Streptomyces venezuelae: one gene and its partner. Each later gene encodes a partner of the first gene's protein in a complex. Links are inferred from orthologs where the notes say so. Each region holds a gene or a part of one and is shown on either strand. Other genes may lie near its edges. The genes, in order: uvrB and DEJ48_RS15400.

Region 1 (14,246 bases):
CGGGCCCGCCCAGGAGGCCGCGAACCGGCTGCGCCGAGGGGTGCACGCGCTTCTCACAGAGCGGGGCACGGACCTCGCGTACGGACGCAGGCTGCCCCGCCTCCTGCGCGACGCGGGTCTGCGTCAGGTGGCGTCCGACGTGTACTTCCCACTGGCCTCCCCGGCCGCCGCGGCGCTGGAAGCGGCGACGCTCCAGCACCTGCGCCCCGACCTCACCGCGGCGGGCCTGGCCACGTCCGAGGACATCGACCACCACGTGTCGACGGTGGCGACGGGCACCTTGGACCTGGCGACGGCACCCTTGGTGTCGGCCTGGGGCAGAAAGGCGTAGGGGGGGCGGGCGGCCGCCCCCGGGTGACCACCGGTGCGTGCGTGCCACCCGCTCGGGCTCCGCGGCGCAGTCTGCCGCCGGGCCGCGGGGAGCCCGCGGCGGAAGCGGCGTCGAGGACCTCGCCGCGGGTCGGTCGCCGCACGGCGTCACGCCCCCGTCGCCGGGTCCGGAGGTCTGCCGCCGGTCCGCTGCACCGCCCGCGCCCCCGCCTCGCATCCCGCCGTCACCGCCTCGCGCAGATCCGCCCCGGTCAGCCGCGCGGCCAGGAACGCGCCGGTGAAGGCGTCGCCCGCCCCCGTCGAGTCGCGGGGCCGTGCGAGGGGTGCGGGGACGCGGTGCAGGACCTCGCCGTTCCGGGCCACCAGTGCTCCCTCCGCGCCCAGTTTGACCACGACGGACGGGAAGTGGAGGCTCAGCTTCGCTGCCGCGTCCGCCGGGTCGGGCAGGCCGGTGAGGAGCTCCGCTTCGTCCCGGCTCGGCAGCAGGACCGCCACCCCGTCCACCGCGGACAGGAAGCGCTCCGGCCCCGTCTCCGCGAGGAACCCCGCCGACGCGGGATCCACGCTCACCGGCACCCCACGCGCGCGGGCCGCCGAGAGCGCCGCGCGGGCAGCCGCCCGGCCGGGCTCCGCGAAGAACAGGTACCCGGAGAGGTGCAGCAGGGCGACGCCGTCGAGGTCCCGGGACGACCAGTCGGCGGGGGACAGCCGCAGCGCGGCACCGCTGTCCGTGAGGAACGTCCGCTCCGCCGCGGCGCCCCCGTCCACCAGACAGATCACCGTCCCCGTCGGCGCCCCGGGGTCGACGACGAGCCGGGACCGCACCCCCGCGCGCGTGAGGGCCGCTTCGTGCCACGCCGCCGATTCGGCGCCGACCCGGCCGACGAACCGTACGTCGCGGCAGCCCCGATACACGGCCCAGCACGCCACGTTGGCGCCCGCGCCGCCCGGCACGGTGCGGATGGCCGCCGCGGTGTCGGTGCCCGGTACGAGCGCCGTACGGTGCCGGGCCACGATGTCGGTGACGACGTCCCCGACGACCAGCAGCGCGCCCGGTACGGCGCCGTCGGCCCGTCCGCTCAACGCCCCGCCCAGGCCGTCGCCACCCGCCCCGCGAGCCGCACGTTGCCGCGGACCGCCGCGAGGTTGGCCTCGAGCGACGCGCCCCGGTGCGTCGCACCAACTCGCCCAGCAGGAACGGCGTGATCGCCTGCCCGGTGATGCCCCGCTCCTCGCACGCCGTCAGCGCCTCGGCGAGCACGCGCGCGTGGAGCGCGGGATCGAGCTGTTCGGCGCGCGGCACCGGATTGGCCACGATGAGCGCCGAGTCGGGGCCGCCGAGCGCGTCCTGGGCCCGTATCACCTCGGCGACCTCGCCGGGCGTGCGCAGCGTCCAGTCCACCGGATGCCCGGAGTCGGCGAGGTAGAAGCCCGGGAAGCGGTCGGTCCCGTACCCCGCCACGGCGACGCCCAGCGTCTCCAGGCGCTCCAGCGTCGCCCCGACGTCCAGGATCGACTTCACGCCCGCGCACACCACCGCGATCCTCGTGCGGGCGAGCAGTCCCAGGTCGGCCGACTCGTCCTGCGCCTGCGTCCACTGCCGGTGCACCCCGCCGAGCCCGCCCGTGGCGAACACGCGCAACCCCGCGCGTGCGGCGAGCAGCGCCGTCGCCGACACCGTCGTGGCGCCGCTCGCGGCCGTCGCGACGGCGAGGGGCAGATCGCGGTGGCCGAGCTTGCGGATGCCGTCGTCGTTCGCGACGCGCTGCAACTGGTCCTTGGTCAGGCCGACGCGCGGGACGCCGTCCAGCACGGCGATCGTCGCCGGTACGGCACCCTCGTCCCGTACGACTGCTTCGAGTTCCTCGGCCACCTGGAGGTTGCGCGGCCTCGGCAGGCCGTGCGCGATGATCGTGGACTCCAGGGCCACCACGGGACGGCGCTCCGCGACCGCCGTCCGCACCTCTTCGGACACCACCAGCACGGGCCTGCCTCCTGCCTGTCGGGTCTCCCCTCATCCCTGGCGGGCGGTGCCTTCCGTCAAACCCCCGGCGGCGAGGGGCCTCCCGGCCCCGGGCTAGGGTGACCGGCCATGACCACGAATGATCAGACTGTTGCGTCTTTTGCCGTGCACATTCCGGACGTCGAGCTGGAGGTCGAGCCGCTCGACCCGGCCCAGATCGTTTCGGGAGACCCGGTCGTGACCGGCAAGGTGCTGTGGGAGTCCGCCGACGGCAAGCAGCTGCGCGGCATCTGGCAGATCACGCCGGGCGTGGTCACCGACACCGAGGCCAACGAGCTCTTCGTGGTCGTCAGCGGACGCGCCACCGTCGCCGTCGAGGGCGGCGACACCCTGGAGGTCGGCCCGGGCGACGCGGCCGTGCTGCGCGAGGGCGACCGCACGACCTGGACGGTGCACGAGACGCTGCGCAAGGCGTACCACATCACGCTCCCGTGACCGTCCTCAGCACGCTTCCGTGACCGTCCTCGCGCCCGCCCCGGCGCCGCGCCTCACGCTTTCTTGAGCGCCCGGCGCAGGGCGAGCGCGGCCATCGGCAGCAGCAGGCAGACGCCGACCAGGTTGAGCCAGCCGTAACTGGCGCGCGCGACGATCAGACCCGCGGCGGCGCCGCCGATGCCCGCCGCCGCGTTCATCGTCAGGTCCGAGAGCCCTTGCACGGCCGCCCGTGCGGGCGGCGGCACCGAATCGGTGAGCAGCGCCGAGCCGGAGACCAGGCCCGCGGACCAGCCGAGGCCCAGCACGAAGAGTCCGGCGGCGGTCTGGCCGTGGCTCGGCCCCGCCGTGCCGGCGAGCAGCGCGGCGCAGCACAGCAGTCCCACCGCGAGCCCGATCACGGAGAGCCTGCCGAACCGGTCGGCGAGCCACCCCATCACCGGCGAGAACGCGTACATACCAGCGATGTGGCCGCTGATGACCAGCCCCACCAGCTGCAGGCTCGCCCCGTGGTGTCCGAGGTCGACCGGGGTCATCACCATGATCGAGACCATCACGGTGTGCGAGGCGGCCACCGTCACGAGGGCGAGCCGCGCCATCGGCGAGGCGGCCACCGCCGCGATGCCCGCCTTCAGCGAACGGCTCTGTGCGGTGCCGCTCTCCTGGGGTGCCAGCGCACGGGCCGTGAGCAGCGGATCGGGCCGCAGCAGCACCGCCACCAGCACGGCGGCGGCCGCGAAGATCCCGGCGGCGAAGAGGAAGGGACCGGCCTCCTTCGGGATCGACGTGTCGGTGAAGACCCGGCTCGCGGGCGCGGAGATGTTCGGGCCCAGCACCGAACCGATCGTCGTGGCCCAGATGACGTGGGAGATGGCACGCCCGCGCCGGTCGGGCTCCACGAGATCGGCCGCGGCGAAACGTGCCTGCAGTGTCGCCAGCGAGCCCGCGCCGAAGGCCGCCATGCCGAGCAGCAGCAGCGGGAAGCTCTCGACGACCGAGGCACACACGACGAGTCCCGCGCCCAGCGCGCCGATCACATAGGCGAGGACGAGACCGGCGCGCCGTCCGCGCGCGTTCATCAGCGCGGCGAGCGGCAGCGAGAGAAGGGCCGTGCCCGCCACGGAGGCCGTCGGCGCGAGACCGGACAGGGCCTCTGTCCCGCTCACGTCGGTGGCCAGCATCGGAGCCAGGGCGATGCCGATCGGCACGCCCAGGCCTCCCAGGATCTGACTGGCGATCAGCACCGCGTTCGTGCGGCGGCGCAGGGCGGCGAGCGCCTCCGGGCCGGGTATGTCAGGGGCGTCGACGGTCGAAGTCACTGACGCAGTGTGCCAGGGGGGTCGCGCCCCCGGGAACGCTGAACCGGGTCAGAACAGTGGCTGGGGGAGCACCCCTTCGAGGGCGAGCAGCTGCCGCTTGGTCTCCAGGCCGCCTCCGAAGCCGCCTATTCCGCCGTCGCTCTCGACCACGCGGTGGCACGGCACCACGACCGGCAGCGGATTGGCGCCCATCGCGAGCCCCACGGCCTGGGCCGCGCCCGGACTGCCGACGCGGCGGGCGAGGTCCCCGTAGCCCACCACTGCCCCGTACGGCACCCCGTCCGCGAGTTCGCGCAGCACCTGGCGGTTGAAGCCGGTGACCATGGACCAGTCGAGCGGCAGCTCGAAGTCGTGCCGGTCGCCCGCGAAGTACTCCCGGAGCTGCGCCGTCGGCCCGGCGAGCAGGGGCGAGTCCGGTGCGTGGACCGGCTCGGCACCCAGGCGGGAGCCGAGCCGGTCCAGGGTCTTCTCGCGCACCGCCTCCGTGGCGTGGAAGCCCACGGTGACCAGGCCTTCGCCGGTCGCGACGAGCAGCAGCGGTCCGATGTCGCTGTCGACGACGGCCCACACGGCCGCACGCTGGTCCTGCGCCATGGCGTTCATGTCGACCACCGTACGACCGCCCACTGACAACGCGGGTCCGTCAGTCCTCGCGCAGCGCCTTGCGCACGACGTCCGGCGTGTTGGTGATGATCCCGTTCACGCCGAAGCCCGCGGCCCGCTTGGCGTTCGGGGCGTCGTTCACGGTCCACGTGAAGATTTCCAGCGGCTTGCCGTGCGGGCCCTTGAGGGCGTGGATCGCGGAGACGTACGCGGCCGAGATGGTCGTGTGCGACGAGTTGATCTGGTCGGCGAAGCGCGCGTAGGCGGGCAGCTCGGCGACCGACGGGGTGCCGAGGAAACCGGTCTTCACGTCGGGCCGCAGCTTGTGCACCGTCTTCACACTGTCCGCACTGAAGCTCTGGATGACCAGCTTGCTCTTCACGTGGTGCTTGTCGAGCCAGCCCTCGTTGCGCAGGACGCGCAGGCCCTGCTTCTCGATGCCGGGGTACAGCTCGGGCTTCTTGAACTCGAAGACCAGGCTCTGGTGGTTGTGCGAGACCCGGCGCATGTACTGCTTGAGGGTCGGGACGCGCTGCCCCGCGTACTTCTCGCTGAACCAGCTGCCCGCGTCGAGCTTGGCTATCTCGGCCGCCGTGAAGTCCTTGACCTTCCAGGGGGAGCGGCCGGGGTAGACCTCCTCGACGTTCGTCGTCCGCTTCAGGGTGTCGTCGTGCATGATCACCAGTTCGCCGTCCTTGGTGCGCTGGACGTCGTTCTCGACCCAGCGGAACCCCATGGCGCGGGCCTTGTCGATGGCCGCGAAGGTGTTCTCGGGGGCGTAGGCCGATGCGCCGCGGTGGGCGACGACCAGCGGCCGGTCGTGCTTGACGGTGCTCGGCGCCGGGGTCTGCGCGCTGGCGGTGGCGGTGGGGAGGACGAGTGCACCGGCTCCCAGAAGGGCAGCGGTGGTGGCGGCAGCACGTGCGTACACGGGTACTCCTCGCGTCGTGTGATCGCGGACCGCTTGAGAGTGACAGTCCACGGCCAACGGGAGACAGGTGCAGGATGGCCACAGGTTGAACGGAGTCGTCAAAGACGAGGACCCCGCGCGTGGGGATGGCGATTCTTTGCCGGAAAATCGTTCGTACGTTCCGGGCTGAGCTTTACTCTCAGCCTCAGCCGACGGTCTTTCAGATGGCCGCCGGCAGGGGGTGCATGGGGCGTATTCAGGGCATTTGGTCACAACAGGCGGAAGGGCTACCGGGCATGCAGGGCACGGTCGACGGGTTCAGCTACGGAGTCGTCACGCCGGTGGTGGCCTACCTCATGGCGTGTCTGGGAGGGGCGCTCGGGCTGCGCTGCACGACCAGATCGCTCCTCGTCGAGCACTCGTGGCGGCCCGGCTGGCTGGCGCTCGGCTCGGCCGCGATCGGCTCCGGGATCTGGACCATGCACTTCGTGGCGATGATGGGCTTCACCGTCGAGGAGGCCCCGATCCACTACGACAAGCCGCTGACCTTCGCGAGTCTCGCCGTCGCCATCGTCATGGTCGGCATCGGGATCTTCATCGTCGGCTACCGCGGCGCGACGGGCACCGCCCTCTTCACCGGCGGGACGGTCACGGGACTCGGCGTCGCCACCATGCACTACCTGGGTATGGCCGGTATGCGTCTGCGCGGGACGCTGGAGTACAACACCCTGACCGTCGCCGCGTCCGTGGTGATCGCCATGGTCGCCGCGACCGCCGCGCTCTGGGCGGCCGGACAGGTCAGAGGGATCCTGTGGAGCCTCGGTGCCAGCCTCGTCATGGGCCTGGCCGTGAGCGGCATGCACTACATGGGCATGGCGGGCCTCAGCGTCCATCTGCACGGCTCGGGTGCCGCCCCGCCCGGCGACTCGCCCGCCGAGATCCTCGCGCCCATGATGATCGGGCCGCTCGCCTTCCTGCTCCTCGCGGGCGTCATCGTGATGTTCGACCCGCTCATGGTGATGGGCGGCCAGGCGGACGTCAGGAACCCCGCGAACGGCAGCCGCACCCGGCAGGCCTACCCCGTCCCGCGCTCCGGCGACCGCCATGTGCCGGTCCCCCGCCGCAGGACCCGCCCCCGCTCCCGAACCCGCCCCGGCTCCCGCAGCCCGCAGAACTGGTGAGCCCGGCCCCGGCCGGCCGGGCCCCGCGGGACCGAACCGGGGCGCCGTCGGACGGCCGGTCCCGCCCCGTTGTCAGTGCGGGGTCGTACGGTGGATTCCATGCGGCCCGTATCCAAGATCGAACGCACGGTGGCACCTTTCGAGGTCGTCAGTCCGTACCAGCCCAGCGGCGACCAGCCGACCGCCATCGCCGACCTCGAGCGGCGCATCCGTGCGGGTGAGAAGGATGTCGTCCTGCTCGGCGCGACCGGCACCGGCAAGTCGGCCACCACCGCGTGGATGATCGAGAAGCTCCAGCGCCCCACCCTCGTGATGGCGCCGAACAAGACACTGGCCGCCCAGCTGGCGAACGAATTCCGCGAGCTACTGCCCAACAACGCCGTCGAGTACTTCGTCTCGTACTACGACTACTACCAGCCGGAGGCGTACGTTCCGCAGTCGGACACGTACATCGAGAAGGACTCCTCGATCAACGAGGAGGTGGAGCGTCTGCGCCACTCCGCCACCAACTCGCTGCTGACCCGCCGCGACGTGGTCGTGGTCGCCTCCGTCTCCTGCATCTACGGCCTGGGCACCCCGCAGGAGTACGTGGACCGCATGGTCCCCCTGAAGGTCGGCGAGGAGATCGACCGCGACCAGCTCCTGCGCCGCTTCGTCGACATCCAGTACACGCGCAACGACCTGGCCTTCACCCGCGGCACCTTCCGCGTCCGCGGCGACACCATCGAGATCTTCCCGGTCTATGAAGAGCTGGCCGTGCGCATCGAGATGTTCGGCGACGAGATCGAGGCGCTCTCCACGCTGCACCCGCTCACCGGCGAGGTCATCAGCGACGACGACCACCTGTACGTCTTCCCCGCCTCGCACTACGTAGCGGGTCCCGAGCGCCTGGAGAAGGCCGTCACCGGCATCGAGAAGGAGCTCACCGAGCGCCTCGCCGAGCTGGAGAAGCAGGGCAAGATGCTGGAGGCCCAGCGCCTGCGCATGCGCACGACGTACGACCTGGAGATGCTCCGCCAGATCGGCTCCTGCTCCGGCGTCGAGAACTACTCGATGCACTTCGACGACCGCGCCCCGGGCACGGCCCCCAACACCCTCCTCGACTACTTCCCGGAGGACTTCCTCCTGGTCCTGGACGAGTCGCACGTCACGGTCCCGCAGATCGGCGCGATGTACGAGGGGGACGCCTCCCGCAAGCGCACCCTCGTGGACCACGGTTTCCGACTGCCCTCCGCGTTGGACAACCGTCCCCTGAAGTGGGAGGAGTTCCTCGGCCGCATCGGGCAGACGGTCTACCTCTCGGCGACCCCGGGGAAGTACGAGCTCTCGCGCGGTGACGGCTTCGTCGAGCAGATCATCCGCCCCACCGGCCTCGTCGACCCCGAGGTCGTCGTCAAGCCCACCGAGGGCCAGATCGACGACCTGGTGCACGAGATCCGCACGCGCACCGAGAAGGACGAGCGCGTCCTGGTCACCACGCTCACCAAGAAGATGGCCGAGGACCTCACGGACTACTTCCTCGAGCTCGGCATCCAGGTCCGCTATCTCCACAGCGACGTCGACACCCTGCGCCGCGTGGAGCTCCTGCGCGAACTGCGGGCGGGGGAGTACGACGTCCTGGTCGGCATCAACCTCCTGCGTGAGGGACTCGACCTCCCCGAGGTCTCCCTCGTGGCGATCCTCGACGCCGACAAGGAGGGCTTCCTGCGCTCCGGCACCTCCCTGATCCAGACCATCGGCCGCGCGGCGCGCAACGTGTCCGGTCAGGTCCACATGTACGCCGACAAGATCACGCCGGCGATGGAGAAGGCCATCGACGAGACCAACCGGCGCCGCGAGAAGCAGATCGCGTACAACAAGGAGAAGGGCATCGACCCGCAGCCCCTCCGCAAGAAGATCAACGACATCGTGTCGCAGATCGCCCGCGAGGAAGTCGACACCGAGCAGCTCCTCGGCTCGGACTACCGCAAGGCGAAGGCCGGCAAGGCCCCGGTGCCCGCGCTCGGCGGCGAGGCGGCCAAGGCCGGCAAGGCCGCCGCGCCCGCCAAGGGCAAGGCGAAGGGCAAGAAGGGCGCGGAGACCGTCCCGACCGACCGCCCGGCCGCCGAGCTGGCCGAGCAGATCGACGAGATGACCGAGCGCATGCGCGCGGCCGCCGCCGACCTGCAGTTCGAGATCGCGGCCCGGCTGCGCGACGAGGTGTCTGAGATGAAGAAGGAGCTGCGGCAGATGCGGGAGGCGGGCCAGGCCTGAGGCTGTGTCGCCGGGGCCTGGAGAACACGCCTGGGGCCCGGGAAACGGCGTACTGCCCGGTCTGTTGCAAGACCGCCACAATGTGCGCCCCGGAGTGCTGCTTCGCAGGTCGGAGTGCATAAGGTGCTGGGCAACCGCAAGAGGCGGTTGCCCAGGCAGTTCGAGAGGGGACAGCGCGTGACGGTCAACATGACCAAGGGTCAGGCCATCAGCCTGCAGAAGGACGACGGGGGCGCCCTGACCGCGGTGCGCATGGGACTCGGGTGGCAGGCGGCTCCGCGCCGTGGCCTGTTCGGCTCGCGGACCCGTGAGGTCGATCTGGACGCCTCGGCGGTGCTGTTCGCGGACAAGCAGCCGGTGGACGTCGTGTTCTTCCGCCACCTGGTCAGCGACGACGGCTCGGTGCGGCACACCGGCGACAACCTCGTGGGCGGCGTCGGCGCGGGCGGGGACGACGAGGCGATCCTCGTCGACCTCCAGCGGATCCCCGTCCACATCGACCAGATCGTCTTCACGGTGAACTCGTTCACCGGCCAGACCTTCCAGGAGGTGCAGAACGCGTTCTGCCGTCTGGTCGACGAGACCAACGGCCAGGAGCTCGCGCGCTACACCCTGGACGGCGGCGGCCAGTACACCGCGCAGATCATGGCGAAGGTCCACCGGGCGGGCGCCGGCTGGCAGATGACGGCCATCGGCACCCCGGCCAACGGCCGCACCTTCCAGGACCTGATGCCGTCGATCCTGCCGCACCTGTAAAGCACGACAACAACAACCGGCGCCACCAGCAGCAACCAGCACCACGGCAGTAACCGGAGTCACACGAACGCCACCGGCTCCGCAAGCACCATCCGTACGTACAAGGGGGAACGAACGCGATGACGGCCGAGCTGGTGCGGGGGCAGAACCACCCGCTTCCCGGGACCCGCCTGGAGATCCGCGTGTCGGCGGGCCGCCCCGTCGTCGCGGGCGCCACGCTCGGCGACGACCGGGGCCGGGTCCACGGCGTGGAGTGGGTGGCCCACCCCGGTTCGCCCACCCTCCCGGGCATCGAGGTGTCCAAGCAGGCGGCCGCCGACCACCGGCTCGTCGTCGACCTCGGCGCCCTCAAGGACACCGTGCACCGCGTCAGCGTCCTGCTCGCGCTGCCCGTCGGCGTCGAGGGCCCGGCCACGTTCCGCGCCCTCGCGGCGCCCTTCGTCGCGGTCACCGGACTCGACGGCACCGAGATCGCCAGTTACACCATCACCGACCTGGACGCCGAGTCCGCCGTCGTCGCCCTGGAGCTCTACCGCCGCCAGGGTGCCTGGAAGGTCCGCGCCGTCGGCCAGGGGTACGCGGGCGGCCTCGCCGACATGCTCACCGACCAGGGCCTGCCCCAGGCCCGCGAGCTGGCCGCCGCCATCAACGAAGCGGTCGCCCAGGGCCTGGCCCGCTCCGTGGCCGCCCCGCCGCCCCGCCCCGCCGACGGCACCCGGGTGCGCACCGCCTCACAGGGCCAGGACGGCCGCTCGGCCCCGCCGCCCGAGGGCCACCCCGACGCCGCACCGGGCCACCCCGCGCGGCAGCAGGCCGACGACACCCCCCTCGCCCCCGCCGACCAGCCGAGCGGCGGCCCCGTCAACTACGCGCACCCGCGACGCCAGACCACAGCGCCCCCGCCGCCCCCGCCCGCCGTGCCGCCGGCCCGCCCCGGCGAGCCCGCCCAGCCCGTCGCGGGCGACGCCACCGGCTGGTCCATGGAGGAGCGGCTCTACAACCAGGTGTGGGGCATGTTCGAGGATTTGGCCCGCACCACGGCGGCGTACCGCAGCGCCGTCGACTTCGCCGACTCCCGCATGGAGCAGGAGCTCGACAAGGTCCTCTCCGACCCGCGCAGCCGCATCGGCGGCGCCGGTGACGCCGCGCGCGAGAGCGCCCGCGCCAAGCACGCCGACCTCGTCGCGCGGGCCAGGGCCGCCCTCGACCGCGACCTGGCCCAGCTCGCCGCCGAGGCCGACGTCGTCGAGCCCGCCCTGCCCCCGGCGTACGCGTCGTGGAGCAGTCCCGCCTGGCACGCCTACCGGGCGCCGATGGAGATCCCCATGGCGCTGCGCCTCGGCGACCTCCATCTGCCCGAGCGCGTCGACCTGCGGATCCCGATGCTCGTCCGGCTGCCGCTGGAGCGCGGCCTGTGGATCGACAGCGGCAAGGCCCTCACCAACTCCTTCACCGACTCCGCCGAGCTGCGCAGGCTGGCCATGGACACCGCCGTGGCGCACGCGGCGCGGCTCCTCGCGGCCTATCCGGCGGGCGAGTTCCAGGTGCACGTCATCGACGCGGCGGGTGCCGCCGCGTCCTCGCTCGCCCCGCTCGTGGAGGCCGGTGTGCTCGCCGGGCCCCCGGCCACCGGGGCGGCGGGCGTCGCGGACGTCCTCGGCGGGCTCACGCAGCGCGTGGACCTGGTCCAGATGGCCGTCCGAGGCGGTGCCGCCGACGCGCTGCCGCCGGATCTGGACATCGCCGAGCAGCTCCTGATCGTCAACGACTTCCCGCACGGTTTCGACGACCGCGCCGTGACCCAGCTGCGCTACCTCGCGGACGAGGGCCCGGCCGTCGGCGTCCACCTCATGATGGTCGCCGACCGCGAGGACGCCGCCGCGTACGGGCCGCTGCTCGACCCGCTGTGGCGTGCGCTGCTGCGGCTGACGCCGGTGCCCGACGACCACCTCGCCGACCCGTGGGTCGGGCACACGTGGACGTACGACCCGCCGGTGATCCCGCGGGGGAGCCAGATCCTGCGGCAGCTCCTGGACCGGGTCGCCACGGCCCGACGCAACGGCGGGCGTTGACGTCAAAGCGACTTTTGTGCCGCCCTGACCAGGGCTTTTGGCTCTTGTTTGCCGTCTCCTTTACCAATGCTTGGTATTTCGCGTACGCTTCTACCTGCGGAGGGGAGTACTCCCGGCTGCGACGTACCCGTCAATACGGACCGCCATCGGTCCCGGGGCGTCGGCCCGACACATGGCGGCGACCGCCTCGGGTGGAAGAGACCTCCGGCAGCGACGACGCTGATCAGTAGCCGTACGACGCCGGAGGCGCAGTGGACGTTTCAATGACCCTGTGGGTGACGACCGTTCTCGGTCTGTGTGCCCTGATCGCGGTCGACTTCTTCATCGGGCGCAAGCCCCATGACGTGTCGATCAAGGAAGCCGGAATCTGGACGATCGTCTGGATCGTCCTCGCGGCGCTCTTCGGACTCGGCCTGCTGATCGCGGGCGAGAGCCAGGCGTCGGGCGAGTTCTTCGCCGGCTTCATCACCGAGAAGTCCCTCTCCGTGGACAACCTCTTCGTCTTCATCCTGATCATGGCGAAGTTCTCGGTCCCCTCCCACCTGCAGCAGCGCGTGCTGCTGTTCGGCGTGCTCATCGCCCTGGTGCTGCGTGCGATCTTCATCGCCGCCGGCGCCGCGGTGATCGCCAACTTCTCGTGGGTCTTCTACATCTTCGGCGCGTTCCTGATCTACACCGCCTGGAAGCTCATCCAGGAGGCCCGCGCCGACGAGGAGGAAGAGGACTGGGAGGAGAACCGCCTCCTGAAGTCCATCGAGAAGAAGTTCGGCGTCTCGGACCGGTACGAGGGCACGAAGCTGTTCGTCAGGAAGAACGGCAAGAAGATCATGACGCCGCTCATGGTCGTCATGCTCGCCATCGGCACCACCGACGTGCTCTTCGCGATGGACTCCATCCCGGCGATCTTCGGCCTCACCCAGGACCCGTACATCGTCTTCACCGCGAACGCCTTCGCCCTGATGGGCCTCCGCCAGCTGTACTTCCTCATCGGCGGACTCCTCAGGAAGCTGGTCCACCTCAGCTACGGCCTGTCGGTGATCCTCGGCTTCATCGGCGTGAAGCTCGTCCTGCACGCCCTGCACGAGAACGGGGTGCACGTCCCCGAGATCTCCATTCCCGTCTCGCTGGGCGTCATCTGCGGCGTCCTGGTGATCACCACGATCACCAGCCTCATCGCCTCCAAGAAGCAGGAGCAGCAGGCGGCCGCCGAGGCCGGGGACGACGCCCGCAAGGACAGCGTCGAGGCCTGACGGCACCCCTCCCGCCCCTCACCGGGCGGGAGGCACCGAGTAGCGGCACCAGAGCGCCCGGGGCAGCATCGAGTCATGGTCACTCGGCTCCGGGCGCTCGGCATGCAGTGGACGGCCGTGGTGCCGGTCCTCGCCATCGTTCTCCTCGCCCTCACCTGGGGGCGGGACCTGCCCGGCGTGGTGGTCGCCGTGGTGACGCTGATCCTCGCGGGGGCGGTGCTCGCCGCCGTCCACCACGCCGAGGTCATCGCGCACCGGGTGGGCGAACCCTTCGGCTCACTCGTCCTCGCGGTCGCCGTCACGATCATCGAGGTGGCGCTGATCGTCACCCTCATGGCCGACGGCGGCGACAAGAGCACCACCCTCGCGCGGGACACCGTCTTCGCCGCCGTGATGATCACCTGCAACGGCATCGTCGGGCTCTGCCTCCTGGTGGGCGCCCTCCGCCATCGCGTCGCCGTCTTCAACCCCGAGGGCACCGGCGCCGCCCTCGCCACCGTCGCGACGCTGGCCACGCTCTGTCTGGTCCTGCCGACCTTCACCACCACCAAGCAGGGCCCCGAGTTCTCCACGGCCCAGCTCACCTTCGCCGCGGTCGCCTCGATCGTCCTCTACGGCATCTTCGTGACCACCCAGACCGTGCGGCACCGCGACTACTTCCTGCCCCTCACCAAACAGGGCGAGGTCATCGACACCGACAGCCACGCCGAAGGCCCCTCCTCCAAGGAGGCGCTGCTGAGCCTGGGACTGCTCGGGCTCGCGCTGGTCGGAGTGGTCGGCCTGGCCAAAGGCGTGTCCCCGACGATCGAGTCGGGTGTGGAGAGCGCCGGCATGCCGCACGCCGTCGTCGGTGTGATCATCGCGCTGCTCGTGCTGCTCCCGGAGACCATCGCGGCCGTGCGCGCCGCCCGCCGCGACCGCGTCCAGACCAGCCTGAACCTCGCCCTCGGCTCGGCGATGGCCAGCATCGGACTGACCATCCCGGCCGTCGCCATCGCCTCCGTATGGCTGTCGGGACCGCTCGTGCTGGGGCTCAGCTCGACCCACATGGTGCTGCTCGCGCTCACCGTGATCGTCGGCACCCTGACGGTCGTGCCCGGACGCGCCACGCCGCTCC
Region 2 (14,374 bases), 3.1 Mb from region 1 along the record:
GGCCAGGCCGATGCGGAAGATCACCGGGTCCATGTCGCACTGCCGGCCAAGACCGGCACACACACCGCCGATCTTCTTCTGCCGGCGGTCGCGGCGGAACTTGCGCTCCTCCGCGGGCAGGCCCGGGTCAGGAGTGTCCGCGGGACCGCCCGGGACGCCGTGCGCGGCGCGCGAGGCGTCGTGCAGGGCGGCCTCGGTCTCCGTCTCGGCGCGCTGCTGATCTGTCATGAGTCCATGGTGACCGCCGCGGGGCCGCCGCGGCAGTCGGGAAGACCCTGGACGAACCCTGATATCGCCCCTGAGGCTCAGCGGGCCGCACCCTGACAGGGCTGGGGCAGGGGAACGGATCAGGGAAGTCTCGGGGGTCGACCCTGATGCTCCGACCCGCGCCCGCGTGTGAATATCGAGAACATGCCGGAAGCCGCTGCACCGCCCATCGACGACGTCCGACCGCTGCGCAAGCTCTATCGCAGCGGCGACGGGCGCTGGCTCGGCGGCGTCGCACGCGGTCTGGCCGGACATCTCGGGCTGCCCGTGATCTGGGTCCGGCTGATCTTCGTCGGCCTGTTCACGGCGGACGGCCTCGGCGGCCTGCTCTACGCGGCGTTCTGGTTCTTCGTCCCGCTCGGCGTGGGCGGAGTGGACGCCCAGCGGCCGCCCGCGGCCGTCACGGCCGAGACGATGCCGGACGGCCGCCGAAGACTCGTCGCCCGCAAGCCCGACAAGGGACAACTCGTCGCGCTCCTCGCGATGGTCGTCGTCGCCATGGTCTTCGTCAGCAACGTGGACCTGGACGGCTCGACGAAGGCGTACGTCGTCCCGACCCTGCTCGTCGCCGCCGGTGTCGCCCTCGTCTGGCGGCAGGCCGACAACGCCCGAAGAGCTCGCTGGATGGCCGTCGGCCGTCGTCGGCGCACCCTGACGATCGCCCGCTCGGCGGCCGGAGTACTCCTGGTCGGCGCCGGTGTGTCCGGCATCTTCGTGCTGCAGGGCTCCGCCGCGCACCTGGGCGCCGTGCTGCAGGCTTCGCTCGCCGTGCTCGTGGGTGTGGCGCTGCTCGCAGGTCCCTACCTCGTCCGCATGATGCAGGACCTCTCCGAGGAGCGGCTCATGCGCATCCGAGCCCAGGAGAGAGCCGAGGTCGCCGCGCATGTGCACGACTCCGTGCTGCACACCCTGACCCTGATCCAACGCAACGCGGAGAGCGCGAGCGAGGTGCGCCGTCTCGCCCGCGCCCAGGAGCGCGACCTGCGCGCCTGGCTCTACAAGCCCGAGGGCACCGGCAAGGACGAGGACGAGGAACCCGACACCCTCGCCGAAGCGGTCCGCCGCAGCGCCGCGGAGGTCGAGGACAAGCACGGCGTCCCCATCGAGGTCGTCGTCGTCGGCGACTGCCCGCTCGACGAGCGGCTGACCGCACAGATGCAGGCCGCGAGGGAAGCGATGGTGAACGCCGCCAAGTACGGTGGCGAGGGCGGCGCGGTGCAGGTCTTCGCCGAAGTCGAGGGGGAGACGGTGTTCGTGTCCGTTCGGGACCGCGGTCCCGGGTTCGATCTGGACTCCGTGCCGGACGACCGCATGGGCGTACGAGAATCGATCATCGGCCGTATGCAGCGCAACGGCGGCACGGCGCGGCTCCGCATGGTGCCGGGCGGCGGCACGGAAGTCGAGCTGGAGATGGAGAGGACGGCGACGACATGAGCGACGCGACCGGGGCGAACGGGCCCACCGAGCCGACCGGGACGGACGAGGGCGGCGGTGCGGACGGGCGTCGTGTGCGGGTCGTCCTCGTCGACGACCACCGAATGTTCCGCACGGGAGTGCAGGCGGAGATCGGCCGCACCGATGTCACCGGAGTCGAGGTCGTGGGCGAGGCGGCCGACGTCGACCAGGCGGTCACGGTCATCACGACCACGCGCCCCGAGGTCGTCCTCCTGGACGTGCATCTGCCGGGCGGCGGAGGCGTGGAAGTGCTACGCCGGTGCGCGCCGTTGATGTCCGACGCGGAGCGCCCGGTGCGGTTCCTCGCGCTGTCGGTGTCCGACGCGGCGGAGGACGTCATCGGCGTCATCCGCGGCGGCGCCCGTGGATACGTCACCAAGACCATCACCGGTACCGACCTGGTGGACTCGATCTTCCGTGTGCAGGACGGCGACGCGGTGTTCTCGCCGCGCCTCGCCGGGTTCGTCCTGGACGCCTTCGCCTCGACCGACGCGGCTCCGGTCGACGAGGACCTGGACCGCCTCACCCAGCGCGAGCGCGAGGTGCTGCGGCTCATCGCGCGCGGCTATGCGTACAAGGAGATCGCCAAGCAGCTCTTCATCTCCGTGAAGACGGTGGAGTCGCACGTGTCGGCGGTGCTGAGGAAGCTGCAGCTGTCCAACCGCCACGAGCTGACGCGGTGGGCGACGGCGCGACGGCTGGTCTGAGCGGGCGCTAGCGGTGGGCGGCGGCGGTGGCCGGTAGTGCGGGGCCGAGGTTGCGCAGGGCCCAGCGGTAGTGGCCGACCGCCTTCGCGGCGCCGAGCAGGCCGGTCAGCCAGATGAGCAGGCCGGCACCCATGCCGAGGATGACGTCGGCGTAGGTCGCGTTGCCCGGCTCTGCGTACGCGGCCGCGGAGAAGGACGTCCAGAGCCCGAGTGTGCACACGGCGAGGGACGACAGGAGCCAGAGGAGGCTGAGACCGGGGGAGCGCAGCCGGGCGTCGGAAGCGGGGTGGCTGTCCAGGGCGAGCCAGGCGTCGGCGAGGCGCCGTATGCGTCGGTCGTGGCGGATGCCGAGGACGACACCGATGACAGCGGGGGCCAGCGCCGCGAGGCCGAGGACCAGGAGGACCGGGCCCAGCAGGAAGGCGCTGGGGTCCTTGTCGTCGATGTACCGGATGGGCTGGATCAGCAGCGCCCAGCCGGTGACGCCGCCGAGTCCGCACAGCCACAGCAGCAGGAGTCGGCTCACTCCGAGGTGTCGCCTGTGCAGCTCCTGGAGGGCCATGCCTCGGTCGGTGAGCAGCGTCTGCCGGTCCGGCCAGGTGCGCAGATACACGGGTGGCGGGGGCGGAGGCAGCGTACGGCTAGGCATGCGCGTGACAATACTGGCGCAGTCCGGTGGGTCAGGACACGCGTGTGGCTCCGGCGAACGGCATCTGGTCGATGGGGGCGAGCCGGACCGGGGCGCTCGGGTTGGGGGCGTGGATCATCTGGCCGTTGCCCACGTAGAGGCCGACGTGGCTGATGCCGGAGTAGAAGAACACCAGGTCGCCGGGGCGCAGTTCGGAGCGGGGGACTCGTTTTCCGGCGCCGATCTGGGCGTAGGTGGTGCGGGGCAGCGCGACGCCCGCCGAGCGGTAGGCGGCCTGGGTGAGCCCGGAGCAGTCGAAGGCGTCGGGGCCGGTGGCGCCCCAGACGTACGGGCTGCCGAGGGCTTTGTACGCGTAGGAGACGGCTGCGGCGGCGCGGGCGTCGGGCGCCTTGGCGGCCCCCGAGGCGGCTTCGCGGGCGGTGGACCGGCTGGCGCGGTCGCCCTCGGGGCCGGTGAGATCGGCGCGTTGTTCGGCGGTGAGGCGGGACAGGAGACGCTTCGCATCGCCGAGCTTCTTGGTGATCGTCTTCTTGTGCTCGCGCAGTTCCGCCTGGCGCGTGCGGAGGGCGTCCAGCCGGTCGTCGGCCCGGCCCCGAAGTCGCTCGATCTCCCGCATCTGGTCCCGTACCTCGCCGACGGCCACGGCCTGTCGGCTGCCGGCGCGGTCCGCACGTGAGGCGCGGTCCAGGAACTGGTCGGGGTCGGAGGAGAGCGCGAGCTGTATGGAGGGGTCGATGCCGCCGGCGCGGTACTGGGCGGCGGCATACGAACCCAGGCTGTTGCGGGCGGTGTTGAGCTTCTCCGTCTTGCGGGCGGCTTCGTCGCGCAGCCCACCGAGCTTCTTTTCGGCCTTTTCCGCCTGCTCCTTGGCGCCGTTGTACTTCTCGGTGGCGATCTCCGCCTCGCGGTAGAGCGAGTCGACCTTGGACTTCACCTCGGCGGGGCTGAGCCGGGGATCCGCGTGGCCCGTGCCGTCGAAGGCGGTGGCCGACGCGGCTCCCGCGAGGGCGAGGGTGGCGGCGGTGCGGACCGTGCTGCCGCTGAGCGAGCGCTGTCGGGGCTTGCGGTGCGCTGGCACGAAGTGGGGCTCCTTACGTGTCCGGCGACGGCCCGCACAGGGGGAGCGAGCCGCCGCCGGGTTTCTCGGCGGTGGTGGCCGACGGCCGTCCCGGGTCGGACGGCGGTGGGGAGCCGGTCACCTGGTGGAGGACGCTAAACCTGGCCGTCACGGGTTGGTGATGGATTGTGCGCAAATGACGGAAGAGGGCGGAACAGCGGCGGACCGTGACCGAGTGCCTCATGGGGTGGCGGCCGTTTCGTGCGCGGGTGTGACCGATGGCGCGTTTCCTACGTGCCTGGAGGCGGGGTGGTGCTATGGGGGCGCCCGACGGGTGGGGTGGGGGCCCCGGCTAGGCTCCGGACTCATGGACGTACTCATCCATCTCTTCGTCGGCCTGCACATCATCGGCATCGCCTCGCTCCTGGGCGGTTTCCTGACCCAGATGAAGCAGATGGGCCAGGGCACAGCCCGCTTCAGCCCTGCGATGCTGCACGGCGCGCTGACCATGCTCGTCACCGGCGTGGCCCTGGTGGGCCTCAACCAGGCGGACGATCACACCGTCAACAACGTCAAGATCGGCATCAAGCTGGCCGTGCTGATCGTGATCCTCGCGCTGGTCTACGTAAAGCGTGACGAGGAGAAGGTCGACAAGGGCATGTTCGGTGCGGTCGGCCTGCTGACCACGGCGAACATCTTCATCGCGGTGCTGTGGACCTGAGTTTTCCTGCCTCTACGCGCGCGTGGCCCGCATCCGGGAAGGATGCGGGCCACGCGCGCGTAAGAGGGGCGCCGTCTCGTCAGGCGGGGCGGACCACGCTGTGGATCGGCATGTAGTAGATCGACTCGACGCGGACGTTCGCACCCGGCTTCGGGGCGTGGATCATCTTGCCGTTGCCGATGTAGATCCCGACGTGGCTGATGTCGTCGTAGAAGAACACCAGGTCACCCGGTTTCGCGTCGGCGGTCTTCACCGTCGTGCCGACCTTCACCTGGTCCCACGTGGTGCGCGGCAGGGAGATCCCGGCGGCCTTCCACGCGTCCTGCGTCAGCCCGGAGCAGTCGTAGGAGTCGGGGCCGGTGGCGCCCCAGACGTACGGCTTGCCGATCTGGGCCTCCGCGAAGTCGATGACCTTCGCGGCCTTGGTGGCATAGCTGCCGTCGGAGCTCCCGGAGCCCGAACCGGAACCGGAACCCGAGCCCGAACCGGAACCCGAGCCTGTGTCGGAGCCCGAACCGGAGTCCTGGCCCCCCTCGCGCTCCTTCTCCCGCTGGGCCGCCTCCTCCTTGCGCTTGCGCTCCGCCTCGGCGGCCTGCTCCCGGGCCAGCTTCTCGGCCTTGCGCTTGGCCTCCTGCTTCTTCTTCCGCTCGATCTCCGCTAGCCGCGCCTTCTCTTCGGCGGTCAGCTTCGAAAGGAGCTCGCGGGCGTCCCCCAGCTTCTTCTGGACGGTCTTCTTGCTCGTCCTGAGCTCGTCCCGCGAGTCGGTCAGCGTCTCCAGGCTCTTCGCCGCCTTCGTGCGCTGCTTCGTCGCCGACGCCTGCTCCACTTCGTAGGCGTCGACCGCCTTCTTCTGGCGCGTGGTCAGGCGGTCCGCCAGGTGGTTCTGGTCGAAGTAGCCCTGCGGGTCGTTGGCGAGCATCATCGTGGCCGTCTCGGAGACGGCGCCCGTGCGGTACTGCGCCGCGGCGAACGAGCCGAGCTCCTGGCGTGCGTCGTTCAGCTTGTCCGTGCGCTTGGCCACGTCGTCCAGCAGCCGGTCCACCTTCTTGCGCTGCTTCTCGGTGCGCTCCTTGGCGGAGTTGTACTTCTGGGTGGCGACACCCGCCTGCTGGTAGAGCTCGTCGACCTTCTTCTGCACCTCTTCTAGGCTGGGTTTGGCCGGCGCCGAGGGCGCGGCCTGCGCGCTCTGCGACAGGAGGGCGACGGAGGTGAGGGCTGCCGTCGTGATGCCGATGGCGGGGGCCGTACGAATGCCGGCTGTCCGGTTCCGCGGCTTGCGGTGCGACGCCAAGGAGGCGACTCCTTCCGTAGACCGCCTACCGGGTTAGCTGTCGGGTTCGGGCGGATGGTTCGGAAGGCTGCCCTACAGTCCCGTACGAAGTACGGGACCGACTCACCCCAAGTTTTCGGTGGGTCCCCGGCTCCGAACACGTCGGACTCGGCGGAGGCCGCCCGTTCCCGGCGGGGTTCGCCGGTGGGGGACGAGTGGCCCGCCGGGCACGCTAGCCAACTCGTGTGGTGCCTGTGAAGGTTGATGTTCGATATGCCCGATACATTTTCGTTACTTTGCGCGGGCGTACGCGGCGCGCGAGCGGACATGGCGGAGTGTGATCGTCCATGGGCGAGGCGTGACGCGGGTCGGTCTGTCCGGAACCCGCAGCGGGTTGTCAGTGGGGCCGCCTAGACTCGGGAGGCGATGAGCAGCCTCTTTGATGACAGCTTCCTGGCGGACCTGCAGCCTTCCCGGGCCACGGACGAAGCGCCCCCGCCGCCGCCCGAGGACAGCGCTCCGGAGCCCATTCCGGACGATCTGTTCGACGGGAAGTTCGACGCGCCCATGTCCCGGGACACGCACTACCGCGACGGCGCCCCGCGCCCGGTCATCAACCCGGCGACGCTCCTCGACGGGCTGAACGAGAACCAGCGCGCGGCCGTCGTGCACGCGGGCTCCCCGCTGCTCATCGTCGCCGGCGCCGGATCCGGCAAGACCCGCGTGCTGACCCACCGCATCGCGCACCTGCTCGCCGAGCGCGGCGTGCACCCCGGCCAGATCCTCGCGATCACCTTCACGAACAAGGCCGCGGGCGAGATGAAGGAGCGCGTCGAGCAGCTCGTCGGCCCCCGGGCGAACGCGATGTGGGTGTCGACCTTCCACAGCGCCTGCGTCCGCATCCTCCGCAGGGAGTACAAGAAGCTGGGCTTCACGTCCTCCTTCTCGATCTACGACGCCGCCGACTCCAAGCGGCTCATGGCCCTGGTCTGCCGCGACCTGGACCTCGACCCGAAGAAGTTCCCGCCGAAGTCGTTCAGCGCCAAGATCTCGAACCTGAAGAACGAGCTGATCGACGAAGAGGACTTCGCGGGTCAGGCCGCCGACGGCTTCGAGAAGACCCTCGCCCAGGCCTACGCCATGTACCAGTCGCGCCTCCGCGAGGCGAACGCGCTGGACTTCGACGACCTGATCATGACGACGGTCCACCTGCTGCGCGCCTTCCCGGACGTCGCCGAGCACTACAGGCGCCGCTTCCGGCACGTCATGGTCGACGAGTACCAGGACACGAACCACGCGCAGTACGCGCTGGTGCGCGAGCTGGTCGGCCCCTCGGGAGGCGAGGGCGACGACCCCGCGGAGCTGTGCGTGGTGGGTGACGCGGACCAGTCCATCTACGCCTTCCGCGGCGCCACGATCCGCAACATCCTCCAGTTCGAGGAGGACTACACGGACGCGACGACGATCCTCCTGGAGCAGAACTACCGCTCCACCCAGACGATCCTCACCGCCGCCAACGCGGTCATCGAGCGGAACGAGAGCCGCCGCCCCAAGAACCTGTGGACCAACCAGGGCGAGGGCGCACGCATCACCGGGTACGTCGCCGACACCGAGCACGACGAGGCGCAGTTCGTCGCCGACGAGATCGACCGCCTCACCGACGCGGGCGACGCGAAGGCCGGCGACGTGGCGATCTTCTACCGGACGAACGCCCAGTCCCGTGTCTTCGAAGAGATCTTCATCCGCGTCGGCCTGCCCTACAAGGTGGTCGGCGGCGTCCGCTTCTACGAGCGCAAGGAGGTCCGCGATGTGCTGGCCTACCTGCGCGTTCTCGCCAACCCCGAGGACGCGGTGCCGCTGCGCCGCATCCTCAACGTGCCGAAGAGGGGCATCGGCGACCGCGCCGAGGCCATGGTCGACGCGCTCGCGCAGCGCGAGAAGATCTCCTTCCCGCAGGCGCTGCGCCGCGTCGACGAGGCGTACGGAATGGCGGCCCGCTCCACCAACGCCGTCAAGCGTTTCAACACGCTGATGGAGGAGTTGCGGACCGTCGTCGAGTCGGGCGCCGGCCCGGCCGTCGTCCTGGAGGCCGTGCTCGAACGGACCGGCTACCTGGCCGAGCTGCAGGCCTCGACCGACCCGCAGGACGAGACCCGCATCGAGAACCTCCAGGAGCTCGCCGCCGTGGCGCTGGAGTTCGAGCAGGACAACAACCGGGCAGCGGACACCGGCCAGACCGCGGACACCGGCCAGACCGCGGACGACGCGGAGGGCGGGGCCGATGCGGGCGAGGGTGAAGGCGAGGGCGAGGCCGGCGGAGCCGCCGCCCCGGCCGGCACGCTCTCCGACTTCCTTGAGCGCGTCGCCCTGGTCGCCGACTCCGACCAGATCCCCGACGAGGAGGACGACGGCTCCGGAGTCATCACGCTCATGACCCTGCACACCGCCAAGGGCCTCGAATTCCCCGTGGTGTTCCTGACCGGCATGGAGGACGGCGTGTTCCCGCACATGCGCTCCCTCGGGCAGGTCAAGGAGCTGGAGGAGGAGCGTCGCCTCGCGTACGTGGGCATCACCCGCGCGCGTGAACGGCTCTACCTCACCCGGTCGTCCATGCGCAGTGCCTGGGGCACGCCGTCGTACAACCCGCCGTCCCGCTTCCTCGAGGAGATCCCGGACACGCACCTGGACTGGAAGCGGACCGGCTCCGTCGGTGCGCCTGCCACGTCCGGACCCACCGCGGGAATCGCCTCGTCGCTTTCCTCGTCGCGCTCGCGTACCGGCGGTGCGCAGGGCTTCGCGACGCGGCGCGCATCGGAGAAGCCGGTCGTGTCGCTGGCCGTCGGCGACCGCGTCACGCACGACCAGTTCGGTCTCGGGACCGTGGTCGGTGTGAAGGGGACGGGCGCGAACGCCGAGGCGACGGTGGACTTCGGCGAGCCCAAGCCGAAGCGCCTCCTGCTGCGGTACGCGCCGGTGGAGAAGCTCTAAGGCGGGCGTCGGCGGCCGGAGTTACGTTACGTCGGGTCGAGGCCGTGGCTGCGGAGCCACGGCAGCGGGTCGATCGCCGAGCCGCCGGCGGGCCGCACCTCGAAGTGCAGGTGCGGACCAGTGGAGTTGCCGGAGTTCCCGGAGAAGGCGATGGTCTCGCCCGCCTTCACGGGGCCGCTGGAGATCTTGTGCGTGGAGAGGTGGCAGTACCACGTCTCGGTGCCGTCCTTGGCGGTGACGATCGCCATGTTGCCGTAGGCGCTGTTCCACTTGGTCGACACGGTGCCGTCGGTCGCGGCGAGGACCTCGGTGCCGTACGACACCGGGAAGTCGATTCCGGAGTGCGCGGACATCCAGTTGACGCCCGCCTGGCCGAACTGCGCGCTGAGCCCGTGCTGCTTCACCGGCAGGGCGAACTTGGGGCGCAGCCGCTCCTTGCGCGCGGCTTCTGCCGCCGCCTTCTTCTCGGCGGCCACCTTCTCCGCCTTGAGGTCGATGCGCTCCTGCGTGCGGCTGGCGCGGTCGGCGAAGTCGCCCGCGTCCGCGGAGAGGTTCGCCAGCTGCGTGTCCAGCTTGTTGTTGGCGGCGGAGGGCTGCACGGACGTGGCGTCCGGGGCCGCTGCCGTCGTCGTCGAGTCCTTCGTGTCGTCCCCGCCGAAGTTCCCCACGGACGCGGCCGCCACTCCGGCGACCCCCATCACGCAGGCGGAGGGCACGGCGACGGTGAAGAGCGCGGAGCGCTTGGCGGGGGTACGGCGACGGGTCCTGGACCGGCCGCCCGCCGCGGGCCCGCCGTTCCTCCCGCGGGAGGAACGGGGCGCGGCGCCGAGGGAGTCGGCCTCGGCGTCCGTGGTCCCGTACGCGGCGTCGCCATCGGTCTCGTACGCCTGCGCCGCGTCGTGCGGGACGGGCGCGCCGGGCAAGTCGGGTGCGTCGTGCGTCTGGTGTGACTCGTCGGTGTCACCGGCCGAGTTCCAGGCCGTCGCGTCGTACGCACCGGTGTCGAAGGTCTGCGTGTCCCACTGGCCGCTCTGCGGGTCGTCCTGCGGGGCCTGGTGCCAGGCGGCGGTGTCCCACTGGCCCGTCGACTCCGGCCCGTGCTGGGCGGGGATGCCGGTGACCTGCTGGTATCCGCCGGTCGACCACATCGAGGCGGTGTCGTAGCTGCCGTCGTACGTGGCGGCGTAGTACTGCTCCGCGTACGCGTCGTAAGTGGCCGTCTGCTGGGGGCCCGTTGTGGTCGCCCACTGGCCTGTGTCGTGCTGGCCGGTGTCGTGCCCGTTGCCCGGCATGTCGCCGAAGAGGGGGTCGGTCGCGAACGTTCCGGTGTCGAAGCTGCCGGTGGAATAGGTGTCGTGGCCGTAGCCGTTGTGCTGGGCACTCTGTTCGTCGTACGTCGCGTAGTGCGCGTAGTCGGCGCCGGGTGCCGAGGACGGGGGCATCGAGCTCCCCGACGGGTGACGGTCGTTCACCAACTTCTCTTTCGCCTCGGCAGCAGGGGCAGAGCAGTGCGGCGACTGTACCCGGCGGTATACGGGCGCGACAATCTTCCCCAGGTTTCGTGCTCGCAGGAAACGGGCATTCGGCCGCCTTTCGGCGGTCTGCGAACAGGACCTTGGCTTTGCGTTCGAGATCCGTTCGAACATGGGGACGGTCAGGCGACCGTCAGTCCGCCCGGTGCGCTCTTGGCATCGGTCCCCGGGTTCGCGAGGTCGAGGGCCTGCCGGATTCCGTTCGCGACTGCGGGGTGCACCGGCAGCGCGAGGTGACCGATGCCGGTGACCCGGACGTTCTGCGCGGTCAGGTCGGGGTGGTCGACGCAGGCCGTCTCCAGCGGATCCATGATCTGGTCCAGATCGCTCCAGAAACTCACGAACTGCGTGCGGCAGCCGGGCGCCGGTTCCTTGAGTTCCTCGATCACGTCGGAGCCCGGACGCATCTGCCGGACGATCGGGTGCGCGTTCGCGAGCGGCACCACGCGGGTGCCCGCGTGCGGCGTGCCGAGCGTGACCAGGGTGCGGATGCGGGTGTCGCCGCCGAGCCGCTGTGCGTAGTAGCGGGCGATCAGCCCGCCGAGACTGTGACCGACCACGTCGACCCGGGCGTGTCCCGTGCGCTCGCAGAGCTCCTCGATGTGACGGCCGAGCAGTTCGGCGGCGCCCCTGATGTCACACGTCAGCGGGGAGTAGTTGAGGGACTCGACGCGGCGGCCGCCGTGCTGGGACAGGGCGCGGCGGAGCAGCACGAACACGGAGCGGTTGTCGATGAAGCCGTGCAGCAGGAGAACCGGAGGCCTGCCGTCCGAGGGGAGGCGGGGTGCGCCCGGGGGTGGCTGGACGGGGGTCTGCCTGCGCTCCTGGGCCATGCCGGAGGGGTAGAGGAGGAGGTGGCCCGCGAGGATCGTCAACTCCAGGGCCGTCGCCTTCAGGAGGGCCATGGAGAGGCCGGCCATCTTGGACGGGAGCGCGGGGAGCGGAAAGAGGGCCGTCAGGGCGGGGAGGGGTGGGCGTGAGGGGAGTGACCGGTGTGGGGAGAGGCCGAGGACTCTCGGCAGCAGTGAGCCGAGCGGGCGAAAGGGGCGGGCCCCGGTGAGCGGCATCGTCGACCTCCCGATTGGCGCACGGAAGGACGCCTCTGTCCCCCGTGTGCCCTAGGGGGAGTCGTGGCCGAGGAGACGGCAGGTGCGAATGGCGATCCCGGCCACCCCTCTGTGGCGGCCCCGTGCCCCCGTTGCATCGCCGATGTGCGGTGTCACCACGCCGTGCGGCTGCCGGCGCGGTGGCCCGACGTCTCGTTGCGGCTCCCCTCGCGCCTGATCCGGATGCGGAGCGTGAACCCCTGAGCAACGGACGGCGCGCAGCGAACGTGTCCCACGTGTGATTTCCCCCTCGCTCTCCACCGTGAAACTGCCGCTTGCGCGATGCTGGGGATAACGTTCGTTCACTTCCCCGGCCGGTGCGGTGCGGGGTATCTGTGCCGGGACAGACTGTTGTCGGTACGGACGTCGGTACATGGAGGCAGTGATGGGTGTGGCAGCCGGGCCGATCCGCGTGGTCGTCGCGAAGCCGGGGCTCGACGGGCACGATCGCGGGGCCAAGGTGATCGCGCGGGCGTTGCGTGACGCCGGTATGGAGGTCATCTACACCGGGCTGCACCAGACGCCCGAGCAGGTCGTGGACACCGCGATCCAGGAGGACGCCGATGCGATCGGCCTCTCCATCCTGTCGGGGGCGCACAACACACTGTTCGCGCGCGTGCTGGAGCTTCTGAAGGAGCGGGACGCGGAGGACATCAAGGTGTTCGGCGGCGGCATCATCCCCGAGGCGGACATCGCGCCGCTCAAGGAGAAGGGCGTCGCGGAGATCTTCACGCCCGGGGCCACCACCACGTCGATCGTGGAGTGGGTCCGGGGAAACGTGCGGCAGGCCGCCGTCTGACCTCCTCCGGTCGCAGAGTCGTGCCCCGCAGGTACGTCGCCCGTACCTGCGGGACCCGCGTTCTCGTGTCATGCCTCGTGTCCCGCCCTCGTGTTCCGTTCTCGCGTCACGGCGGCGGGAGTTCGTCCCGGATCGCCGCGCGCAGGCGCAGCGTGGTCACGAGGCGCTGGAACGCCTCCGACCAGTAGCCGCCCGCACCGGGAGAGGCGTTCTCCGCCTCGTCGGGTATCGCGGTGAGCGCCTCCAGGCGGACCGCCTCCGACGGGTCGAGGCAGCGCTCCGCGAGGCCCATCACGCCGCTGAAGCTCCAGGGGTAACTTCCCGCGTCGCGGGCGATGTTCAGGGAGTCCACCACCGCGCGGCCCAACGGCTCCGCCCAGGGGACCGCGCAGACGCCGAGCAGTTGGAACGCCTCCGACAGGCCGTGCGCCGCGATGAAGCCGGCCACCCAGTCCGCCCGTTCGGCGGCGGGCAGCGAGGCGAGGAGCTTGGCCCGCTCCGCGAGCGACACGGCGCCGGGGCCCGCCGCGTCGGGCGACGCCGGGGTGCCGAGCAGGGCACGTGACCAGGCGACGTCCCGCTGGCGCACCGCCGCCCGGCACCATGCGGCGTGCAGCTCGCTCCGCCAGTCGTCGGCCACCGGGAGCGCCACGATCTCGGCCGGTGTGCGGTTGCCGAGCCGCGGCTGCCAGGTGGCGAGCGGGGCCGCTTCCACCAGCTGACCCAGCCACCAGGAGCGCTCGCCGCGGCCGGTGGGGGGCTTCGGAGTGACGCCGTCCCGTTCCATGCCCGCGTCGCACTCGTGCGGCGCCTCCACGGTGAGGGTCGGTGCGTCGGAGGTGTGGTCGACGGCCACGCAGGAGGCCGCGCGGCTCGACATCCTGCCTGCCAGGGCCGAGTCGGGGAGCGCGGAAAGCAGCTCCGCCGCGGTGGCACGGACATTGCGGCTGCGGTCGGTGAGGGCCCGCTCCAGGAACGGCTCGTCCGCGGCGGACAGTCCCGTGCGCAGGGAGTCGAGGAACATCAGGCGGTCCTCCGCCCGCTCCGTCGACCACGTGGACACGAGCAGGTCCAGGGTCGCTCCGGCGTGATGCGCGCGCAGTGTGGTGAGGAGGGCGACGCGCTCGGCGAAGAGCCCTTCCTCCCAGAGCCGTCGCACCTTCGGCGCGTCGTCGGCGGAGGGCAGGGTCACGCCGCCGCCGGGAGTGGCCCGGAGTGCGAACTTCCAGTCCGGGTTCAGGCGGGCCAGCCAGAGGGCTCTGGGACCCGCGAAGGTGAGGGCCTGAGGGCGCAGATCCGTGCGGCCCCGCGCCGCGTTCAGGAGCGCGGGCAGCAACTCCGGCGGTGCGCCGTAACCCCGCGCGTTGGCCAGGGCCAGCCACTGGGGCAGGAGCTCCACCAGGTCGGGGGCCGCGCCCCTGCGTCCGCCGCCGGTGCCGGGCTGGTCGGTGAGCAGCGTGGCGAGTCGTCGCCGGGCCGCCGGGGGTACCGGGGGCCTGGGGTCGTCCGCCGCGGGCTCGGGCAGCGCGGCGGCCGGGGCCGGGCGCAGACCCGCCCGTCGGCGCAGCGTTTGCAGTGCCGCCGCGTCCAGGAGGGCGATCGGCGCCTCCTTGCCGGGGGCGTGCGCAGCGGCCGGCAACGGGCGGCGTTCGGTGCCCAGCAGGGCCGTTGTGACCAGGTCGTCCCAGGAAGGGCCGGTGGAAGCGGCCGGGCTGGTGGAACCGGCTGGGTTGGTGGGGCTGGTGGGGCTGGTGGAACCAGCTGGGTTGGTGGGGCTTGTGGAACTGTCCGGGCTGCTGGGGCCGAGCGAACTGCTGGGACCG

What was found.
Region 2: the proteins of uvrB (region 1) and DEJ48_RS15400 are in contact, whole or in part, in a crystal structure (PDB 7EGT), measured with the Thermus thermophilus proteins. The link is inferred for Streptomyces venezuelae from one-to-one orthologs. Residues at the interface, in WP_096411307.1 of Thermus thermophilus: Glu23, Leu25, Arg26, Asp27, Gly28, Glu29, Arg30, Phe31, Arg55, Glu326, Asp327, Phe328, Glu379, Ser382, Gln383, His398, Gly400, Arg401; in WP_096412145.1 of Thermus thermophilus: His654, Arg656, Phe657, Gln666, Asp668, Glu669, Lys680, Arg681, Leu682, Ser683, Lys685, Tyr686, Ala687.

Annotation. Positions count from the first base shown.
Region 1 is NZ_CP029192.1:6,741,216-6,755,461, forward strand. Bases 6,484-9,474 are described here. They hold uvrB (excinuclease ABC subunit UvrB), read left to right. Parts: upstream 6,484-6,897; coding sequence 6,898-9,051; downstream 9,052-9,474. Other genes in these bases: DEJ48_RS29675 (MHYT domain-containing protein), read left to right, coding at 6,484-6,798; DEJ48_RS29685 (TerD family protein), read left to right, coding at 9,229-9,474. Also shown: DEJ48_RS29640 (methyltransferase domain-containing protein), read left to right, coding at 1-331; DEJ48_RS29645 (carbohydrate kinase family protein), read right to left, coding at 478-1,413; DEJ48_RS29655 (cupin domain-containing protein), read left to right, coding at 2,423-2,788; DEJ48_RS29660 (MFS transporter), read right to left, coding at 2,842-4,104; DEJ48_RS29665 (methylated-DNA--[protein]-cysteine S-methyltransferase), read right to left, coding at 4,153-4,707; DEJ48_RS29670 (glycerophosphodiester phosphodiesterase), read right to left, coding at 4,748-5,638; more of DEJ48_RS29675, read left to right, coding at 5,914-6,483; more of DEJ48_RS29685, read left to right, coding at 9,475-9,807; DEJ48_RS29690 (TerD family protein), read left to right, coding at 9,927-11,879; DEJ48_RS29695 (TerC family protein), read left to right, coding at 12,131-13,129; DEJ48_RS29700 (calcium:proton antiporter), read left to right, coding at 13,205-14,246. UniProt on the Escherichia coli protein: The UvrABC repair system catalyzes the recognition and processing of DNA lesions. A damage recognition complex composed of 2 UvrA and 2 UvrB subunits scans DNA for abnormalities.
Region 2 is NZ_CP029192.1:3,647,639-3,662,012, reverse strand. The notes cover bases 6,215-9,333. They hold DEJ48_RS15400 (ATP-dependent DNA helicase), read left to right. Parts: upstream 6,215-6,552; coding sequence 6,553-9,114; downstream 9,115-9,333. Other genes in these bases: DEJ48_RS15395 (M23 family metallopeptidase), read right to left, coding at 9,141-9,333. Outside these bases: DEJ48_RS15435 (PspC domain-containing protein), read right to left, coding at 1-228; DEJ48_RS15430 (ATP-binding protein), read left to right, coding at 412-1,701; DEJ48_RS15425 (LuxR C-terminal-related transcriptional regulator), read left to right, coding at 1,698-2,429; DEJ48_RS15420 (hypothetical protein), read right to left, coding at 2,437-3,078; DEJ48_RS15415 (NlpC/P60 family protein), read right to left, coding at 3,110-4,156; DEJ48_RS15410 (hypothetical protein), read left to right, coding at 4,503-4,856; DEJ48_RS15405 (C40 family peptidase), read right to left, coding at 4,936-6,147; more of DEJ48_RS15395, read right to left, coding at 9,334-10,586; DEJ48_RS15390 (esterase/lipase family protein), read right to left, coding at 10,769-11,566; DEJ48_RS15385 (cobalamin B12-binding domain-containing protein), read left to right, coding at 12,138-12,551; DEJ48_RS15380 (DUF5691 domain-containing protein), read right to left, coding at 12,658-14,229. UniProt on the Escherichia coli protein: A helicase with DNA-dependent ATPase activity. Unwinds DNA duplexes with 3'-5' polarity. Translocates on single-stranded DNA with 3'-5' polarity. Initiates unwinding more efficiently from a nicked substrate than double-stranded DNA.